Regions from separate parts of the Erwinia psychrophila genome, predicted to be linked through region 1. Evidence: predicted binding sites of a transcription regulator. Region 1 holds the regulator's gene; the other holds the start of a gene.
What was found. Region 1 encodes PurR, which represses purine synthesis genes. Its sites were predicted from a motif close to CANGCAAACGTTTGCNTG; they were not measured.
Positions count from the first base shown of each region.

Region 2: a site for PurR is predicted at 2,111-2,128, ahead of gcvT (glycine cleavage system aminomethyltransferase GcvT). Genes of this name have one in related genera too.

Region 1 covers NZ_JBCHVB010000001.1:599,710-604,133, reverse strand. The annotation lists gene punC (purine nucleoside transporter PunC) at 102-1,286, opposite strand; gene punR (DNA-binding transcriptional activator PunR) at 1,399-2,310, shown strand; gene purR (HTH-type transcriptional repressor PurR) at 2,367-3,392, opposite strand; gene cydH (cytochrome bd-I oxidase subunit CydH) at 3,687-3,776, shown strand; gene AAH446_RS02690 (C40 family peptidase) at 3,818-4,424, opposite strand, start outside.
Region 2 covers NZ_JBCHVB010000002.1:351,805-356,228, forward strand. The annotation lists gene acnB (bifunctional aconitate hydratase 2/2-methylisocitrate dehydratase) at 1-1,667, shown strand, start outside; gene gcvT (glycine cleavage system aminomethyltransferase GcvT) at 2,184-3,278, shown strand; gene gcvH (glycine cleavage system protein GcvH) at 3,306-3,692, shown strand; gene gcvP (aminomethyl-transferring glycine dehydrogenase) at 3,818-4,424, shown strand, end outside.

The DNA of each region.
Region 1 (4,424 bases):
GAAATAGCATCATTATTATTAGCCTGGAAATGAGTATATGCTCACCCCAGGCATAATTCAAACCTAAATCGTTAGGTTGCTAACTGAATAAGTTCAGCCAGTTAGTGTGCGCCTGACAAGACCGCCCTGTGGGCTTTCCCACGTTGTAAAACGTAGCCCATCAGCGCCAGGAAAACCGTGGCCAGCATCACCAGCGAGCTGGTCAGGAGCGGCGTGGCGATAAAGGTGGAAATCAACAGGCTGGCCAGGCAGCACAAACCGAGCTGTAGCGTATTCTGAAGCGCAGCGGCTTTACCGCTCGCCTCCGGGAAGGGCAGCAGAGCATTGGATACCACAATCGGATAGAGCGCGCCGTTAGCAAGCGCAATGCCGCAAAACGGCAGCAGCAGTCCCCAGACGGAGGGCGAAGTCTGCTGGGCAGCGATAAAGAAAGCGATAATGCTGAGACTATAGATACCGAGCAGCCAGGGAAGCAGAGCGGCGCCTTCCCGGCGTTTTAACAGCGTACGGCAGCCATAACCGCCCGTCAGGAACGCAAGGGTCTGGGGGAAATAGCTCAGACCGATGCTGCCCGGTGACATGCCGAGGGAAGCAAGAATAAACGGCGATCCGGTCAGCCACGCGAAGAAGCTGGCCGAACAGGCTGCATAAATCAGCACATTACCGCTGTAGGCCGGTGATTTCAGCAGGGTAAGAAAGCCGGTGCTTTTGCCCGATGATGCTGTGGAAGCAGCCCGGCGTCCGCTGGCAAGGAACAGCGTACAGAACAGCAGAGCGACAGAAATTAACAGCAGCGCAACGAAGATCGCCCGCCAGCTAAAGTGGTTGAGCAACCATGCGCCAAGCAGGGGAGCAAGTGCCGGCGAGAGCGCGACCAGCGGCATAATAGTGGCAAAGACTTTGTTTGCCTGCGCGGCGGGATAGCGGTCCACCACCAGCGCCTGCCAGCTAACGGCTGCGGCACAAATCCCGATAGCCTGCACAAAACGCAGCACCAGCAGCATCGTCGCATCGCTGATCCACCACATCGCGCCACAGCTAAGCGAAAACAGCCCGAGGCCCATCAGCAGGACAGGTTTGCGGCCAATCCGGTCAGACAAAGGCCCCCAGAAAAGCTGCGCGCAGGCAAAACCGGCGAGGAACAGGCTCAGGCTGGCACTGATCGCTCCGGCTTCGGTGTGTAAATCCTCCTGCATCGCGCCAAACGCGGGGAGATACATATCGGTCGCGAGAAAACCCACAATGCTCAGCATCGCGAGATAGAAGGTGAATCCTTTTGACGGCATGTTTTTGCTCTTAATAGTGATGGATGAAACGCGGCAGAGTGTAATACCGTGCGAAAGGGATTGTGAAACGCTAATATTTGCGGAGTGCGTTCAAAAAATTTGCAGGCAAAATATGTGGTCTGAACATTCTCTTGAAGTGATTGATGCCGTTGCCAGAACCGGCAGTTTTACCGGGGCGGCCAGCGAGCTACACCGCGTGCCCTCCGCGATAAGCTATACCGTACGGCAAATGGAAGCGTGGCTGGCCGTACCGCTGTTTGAACGGCGGCATCGCGATGTAGTGCTGACCGCGGCGGGCGCGGTTTTTATTCAGGAAGGGCGCAGTGTCATCAAAAAAATGCTTTCCACCCGGCGGCAGTGTCAGCAGGTCGCTAACGGCTGGCGCGGGCAGTTGAATATCGCGGTTGACCGGATTGTAAAACCCAGCAGAACCCGCCAGCTGGTGGTCGATTTTTACCGTCATTTTCCCGATATGGAACTGCATTTATCGGAAGAGGTGTTTAACGGCGTCTGGGATGCGCTGGCCGATGGCCGTGTGGATGTGGCGATCGGCGCTACCCAGGCCATTCCGGTGGGCGGACGTTTTGCCTTCCGTGACATGGGGGCACTGAACTGGCGATGCGTGGTGCAGGCCGGGCATCCGCTGGCCGGGCGTCCGGGCACCCTGAGCGAAGAGGAAATCCGCGAGTGGCCCTCACTGGTTCTGGAAGACACCTCCCGCGCACTGCCGAAAAGAACCACCTGGACGCTTGATAATCAGCGCAGGCTGGTGGTGCCGGACTGGGAGAGCGCGTTTGACTGCCTGCTGGCGGGGTTATGCGTGGGGATGGTGCCGGGACATCTTGCCCGGCCGCTGCTGAAAAGCGGGGCGCTGAGTGAAATTACGCTCGCCGCCGCCTTCCCGGACAGCCCCTGCTGCGTCAGCTGGTCACAGCAGCACGCTTCTCCCGCGCTGAACTGGCTGCTGGAGTATCTGGGGGAATCGGAGACGCTTAACGGGGAATGGCTGAGTGAAGGAGCCTGAAGCAGGGCCGCATCCTGCTGACCGGACAGTACCGGAGAACAGGATGCGGCAGCGATCTAGCGGCGATAGTCGACGAAGGGACCGTCAGCGACGGAGCGGCGTTCAATCAGGCTTGGATGCACTTCAATGGTTTGTGACTCTTCACGCTTGCTGGTGATGCGATCGAGCAGCATATCAAAGGCCGTTTCGCCAAGCCGTTCTTTGGGCTGATGGACGGTTGTCAGGGCCGGAGTAAAGTAGCGGGCGTTGCGCACGTTATCGTAGCCAATGACCGACACATCCTGTGGTACCCGTAACCCCATTTCATCCGCTGCGCAGATCGCGCCCATCGCCATGACGTCACCGCCGCAGAAAACCGCGGTAGGGCGCTGCTTGCCGGAGAGAATCTGCTGCATGGCGCGATAGCCAGATTCCGGCTCAAAATCGCCCTGAACCAGCCATTCGTCGCGAAGGGTGATACCCGCTTCAGCAAGCGCCTTGAGGAAACCAGCGTGGCGGCCGCCGCCGGTATTACGCTCCAGCTGACCCGGGATCGCGCCGATATCGCGATGGCCGCGATCGATAAGATAGCGTCCCACCATGTAACCGCCCTCAAAGGCGTTATCCTGCACGGTATCGGTAAAATCGCCGCGGGACTCGCCCCAGTCCATCACCACCATAGGAATATTGCGGCTGTCCTCGAGCATTTTAATCAGCTCATCAGGATATTCTGAACACATCACCAGCAGGCCATCAACGCGCTTTTGCGCCATCATGGAAAGGTAAGCCTGCTGCTTCTCTAAATTGTTATGGGCGTTGCCAAGGATTAGCGTATAGCCTTTGGCGAAGCAGCGATTCTCCACCGCCTCAATAATTTCGGCAAAGTAGGGCGCTTCGCTGGACGTAGCCAGTAAGCCTATCGTTTTGGTGTGATTCACCTTCAGGCTGCGTGCCACCGCGCTGGGGGAATAGTGCAGCGCCTTGATCGCATCCCAGACGGCTTCCCGCGTCTCATCGGCGACAAAGCGGGTTTTATTGATGACGTGGGACACCGTGGTGGTGGAAACACCGGCGCGTTTGGCCACATCTTTAATTGTTGCCATTAAATAGCTACTCCTTCACTTATCTTAATCCGCTGATAAGTATATTGTTAATCGTTTGCCTGCCGCGGGCGCTCTTTCTGACGTCTGGGGGCGTTTTTTTAAAATCATTCAGTAACGTCAGGAAGGAAAGAAGACAATCGGGGCCTGCTGTTGCGCGTCCTGGAGTCCGTAAAATCGTTCCGTTGCGCAACGAAAGTGGGATTCTAACAAGGCCGGCGTGAGAAAACGAGATTTTTACCGTTAACTGTGGGAAAATCTAAGACGTTATTAACTGTAAGGGTATTGAGGGCTGAAATGGATACTGATTTGAAATATTCGCTGCTGACTACCGTTGGCGCACTGCTGATGATTATTGCCTTTAGCTTCACCGCTGTTATGCACTAAGCTCACGGGGCCTGCGTTACGCCAGGCCCCGACATCCCACCTTAGCGAATACTTCCCGGCGTCATTACCCGACGCGCGCCCACATAATGCTGCCGCCAGTAGTTATCTCCCAGCGCACTGACCTGAATATCCTTGCCGGTGCTGGGCGACTGGATAAATTTGCCGTTCCCCAGATAAACGCCAACGTGATCGGCCGAACCCCGCCCGGTGATGCGGAAAAACACCAGATCGCCTTTTTCCAGCTCGCTGCGCTTTACGGCGGCAGCGTCGCGCAGATGGTACATTTCATTCGCCGTGCGGGGAATTTTGAACCTGACCAGATCTTTATAGGCGTACCAGACCAGACCGCTACAGTCGAAGCCGGTGTCAGGTGATGCGCCACCCCGGATATAGGGTTTACCCAACTGACCCATCAGCTTGCTCATGGCGGTCTGACGCGCTTTCTGATAGCGGGCGCGATGTGCTTTGCTGAGCCTGAGTGGAGAAGCGGAAACGTTATCGGTTGTTATCTGCGCGGCATGGGATAAGTTGGCGCGGGTACGGCCTCTTTTAGCCGCAGCTTTTTTGCTGGCCGACGTCACTCTAAGGCCTGCTTTAGCGGTTTTCTGGCGAGAAGTTTGCGACGCCGCGGGCTTCGTCTGCTTGTGC
Region 2 (4,424 bases), on a different contig from region 1:
CTTATAAAGGCGAAGTAAAGAACCACGAAACGGGTGAAGTGCTGGCGAATTTCTCGCTGAAAACCGACGTGCTGCTTGATGAAGTCCGTGCCGGTGGCCGTATTCCGCTGATCATCGGTCGCGGTCTTACCGCCAAGGCGCGTGAGTCACTGGGACTGCCGCACAGTGATGTCTTCCGTCAGGCGAAAGACGTGGCGGAAAGCACCCGTGGCTACTCGCTGGCACAGAAAATGGTGGGTCGCGCCTGCGGCACCGAGGGCGTACGTCCCGGTGCCTATTGCGAACCGAAAATGACCTCTGTCGGTTCACAGGACACCACCGGTCCAATGACCCGTGATGAGCTGAAAGACCTGGCGTGCCTGGGCTTCTCTGCCGATCTGGTGATGCAGTCATTCTGCCACACCGCCGCGTATCCTAAGCCGGTGGACGTCTCTACGCACCACACGCTGCCGGACTTTATCATGAACCGTGGCGGCGTCTCGCTGCGTCCGGGCGACGGTATTATCCACAGCTGGCTGAACCGTATGCTGCTGCCGGATACCGTAGGCACCGGCGGGGATTCCCATACCCGTTTCCCCATCGGTATCTCCTTCCCGGCCGGCTCCGGTCTGGTCGCCTTCGCGGCGGCTACCGGCGTTATGCCGCTGGATATGCCTGAGTCAGTGCTGGTGCGCTTCAAAGGCAAAATGGAGCCGGGCATTACGCTGCGCGATCTGGTTCACGCCATTCCGCTCTACGCCATCAAAGCGGGTTTGCTGACCGTAGAGAAGAAAGGGAAGAAGAACATCTTCTCTGGCCGTATTCTGGAGATCGAAGGCCTGCCGGATCTGAAAGTGGAGCAGGCGTTTGAGCTTTCCGATGCTTCCGCCGAGCGTTCAGCGGCGGGCTGTACCATCAAGCTGGGTCAGGATCCGATTATCGAATATCTCACCTCCAACATCGTCCTGCTTAAGTGGATGATCGCAGAGGGCTACGGCGATCGTCGTACGCTGGAGCGCCGTATTCAGGGCATGGAGAAATGGCTGGCGGATCCGCAGCTGCTGGAAGGCGATGCGGATGCAGAGTACGCGGCGGTGATTGAGATTGACCTTGCGGAAATCAAAGAGCCGATCCTGTGCGCGCCAAACGATCCTGACGATGCACGTCTGCTCTCTGACGTGCAGGGTGAGAAGATTGATGAGGTGTTCATCGGTTCGTGCATGACCAATATTGGTCACTTCCGTGCGGCCGGTAAGCTGCTGGACAGCCATAAAGGCCAGCTGCCAACGCGTCTCTGGGTGGCGCCGCCAACCAAGATGGATGCTGCGCAGCTGACCGAAGAGGGTTACTACAGCGTCTTCGGCAAGAGCGGGGCGCGTATTGAGATCCCGGGCTGTTCATTGTGCATGGGTAACCAGGCGCGCGTGGCGGACGGTGCGACGGTGGTTTCCACCTCAACCCGTAACTTCCCGAACCGTTTGGGAACCGGCGCAAATGTGTATCTGGCCTCTGCGGAGCTGGCGGCTGTATCGTCCCTGCTGGGTAAACTGCCAACGCCGGATGAGTATCAGCAGTTTATGGCGCAGGTCGATAAGACGGCGGTGGATACCTATCGCTATCTGAACTTCGATCAGCTGGCTCAGTACACCGATAAAGCTGACGGCGTTATTTTCCAGACCGCCGTATAAATCAGACAGGGTGAGATCGGCTGATTTCACCCCTCTACAGGCGCAGTAAGGCCTGCTGGCTGCTCTCTGAAGGCGAATCTTAGATTCGCCTTTTTTCTTGTCTGTTATTCCCCGCTTTGAGACGGTTGACGCCAGCTTAGTGGCCTGGCTGCCGGTGCTGCCCCAAAATAGCCCCTCATTTGAAATATTCTAATTTAACCCCTCAGTTCGCATTATATTTTCTCATGCTTTATGGGTTTTCAGGCTGATTTTTTTTCACGAAGGCTGCTGCATTCGCTATTTTCACCTCGCTTTTGCGGTAACTAATTGTTGTTTATGTGCGTAATGACGCAGACTTATGGTGAAAAACTCTGGAAACTGCTTTGCCGGGGCGACCTGCACCAAAAAGGTTCGGCCTCGTTTTACTTATGGTTAAAGCACCTGTTCGGTGGTAACGTCAGGTCAAGGTTATCGTTTGCGTCGCGCTGTTTCAGGCCCGGCGCAGCCGTCTGAAACGTGTAAAAGCACAGGAACGATATGACTCAGCAGACTCCCTTGTTCGAACAGCATCAGGCCTGCGGCGCGCGCATGGTGGACTTTCACGGCTGGATGATGCCGCTGCACTATGGCTCTCAGCTCGATGAGCACCATGCGGTGCGCACCGACGCCGGTATGTTTGATGTGTCTCATATGACCATTGTCGATCTGCATGGCGCACGGACCCGCGACTTCCTGCGTTACCTGCTCGCCAATGACGTCGCCAAACTCACCCAGCCGGGCAAGGCGCTTTATAGCGGCATGCTTAACGCCTCCGCTGGCGTAATTGACGATCTGATTGTTTACTTTATGAGCGAAGACTTTTTCCGCATGGTGGTTAACTCCGCCACGCGTGAGAAAGATCTCGCCTGGATAACCGATCAGGCGGAACCCTACGGCGTGGAGCTACGGGTGCGCGACGATCTGGCGCTGATCGCGGTTCAGGGACCTCAGGCGAAGGAAAAGGCGGGCACGCTGCTGGATGAGACGCAGCGTCAGGCCGTCTCCGGCATGAAGCCGTTCTTTGGCGTCCAGGCAGGCGATCTGTTTATCGCCACAACCGGCTATACCGGTGAAGCCGGGTATGAAATTGCGCTGCCCAACGAGCAGGCTGCCCGTTTCTGGCAGCAGCTGGTGTCGGCGGGGGTCAAGCCAGCCGGACTCGGCGCACGCGACACGCTGCGCCTGGAAGCCGGCATGAATTTATACGGTCAGGAGATGGATGAAGGCGTCTCGCCGCTGGCGGCCAATATGGGCTGGACCCTGGCGTGGGAGCCGGCAGAACGTGATTTTATTGGCCGTGAAGCGCTGGAGGCGCAGCGTGAGCAGGGCACCGAACAGCTGGTCGGCCTGATCATGACCGAAAAAGGCGTCCTGCGAAACGAGCTGCCGGTACGCTTTACCGACAGCGCAGGCAATCTCCAGGAAGGCATTATCACCAGCGGTACATTTTCACCCACGCTGGGCTACAGCATTGCGCTGGCCCGCGTGCCGGCGGGCATCGGCGAGCAGGCGATCGTCCAGATCCGCAATCGCGAGATGCCGGTTAAGGTGACCAAACCCGTTTTTGTTCGCGCCGGTAAGCCGGTCGCATAATAACAATTACCTCAGGAGAGCAGGGCAATGAGCAATGTGCCAAATGAACTGAAATACCGTGAAAGCCATGAATGGGTGCGTAAAGAAGCTGACGGCACCTGCACGGTCGGGATCACCGAACACGCGCAGGAACTGCTGGGCGATATGGTCTTTGTGGATCTGCCTGATGTGGGCAACACCTATAGTCAGGGTGACGACTGTGCCGTGGCGGAGTCGGTAAAGGCGGCTTCCGATATCTATGCGCCCGTCAGTGGCGAAATCATTGAGGTTAACAGCGCGCTGGACGGCGAGCCGGAACTGGTTAACAGCGCGCCCTATGCGGAAGGCTGGCTGTTTAAAATCAAACCCAGCGACGAGTCTGAACTCGACGCCCTGCTTGACGCAGATGCCTACAAAACCAGTATCGACGAGTAAGTCGTCACTGAACCGGGCGGGACGCTTTTCCTGCCCGGCAGCCTGCCCGCATCCGGCGCAGGCTGTGAAGATCACTCTCGTTTGCCTTACATCCCTTTTCCATGCCGATTCAGGATTTACCGCTAATGACCCAGACTCTCAGCCAGCTTGAACATACCGGCGCGTTCATCGAACGCCATATTGGTCCATCGCAGGAGCAGCAGGCTGCCATGCTCAATGCTACCGGTGCCAGCTCCCTCAGCGACCTGATCGCGTCGATCGTGCCGGCTGACATCCAGCTGCCGGGCCCTCCCGCCGTAGGCGAGGCGGCGACCGAGCATCAGGCGCTGGCCGAGCTGAAGGCCATTGCCAGTCAGAATCAGGTCTACAAATCTTACATCGGCATGGGTTACTCCCCGGTGCTGACTCCGCCGGTGATTCTGCGCAACATGCTTGAGAATCCGGGCTGGTACACCGCCTACACGCCTTATCAGCCGGAAGTATCGCAGGGTCGTCTTGAGGCGCTGCTCAACTTCCAGCAGGTAACGCTGGATCTGACCGGGCTGGATATCGCCTCTGCCTCGCTGCTTGATGAAGCGACGGCGGCCGCCGAAGCGATGGCGATGGCGAAACGCGTCAGTAAGCTGAAAACGGCCAACCGCTTCTTTGTGGCGGAAGACGTTCATCCGCAGACGCTGGACGTGGTGCGTACGCGTGCGGAAACGTTCGGATTTGAAATTCTGGTCGATAAGG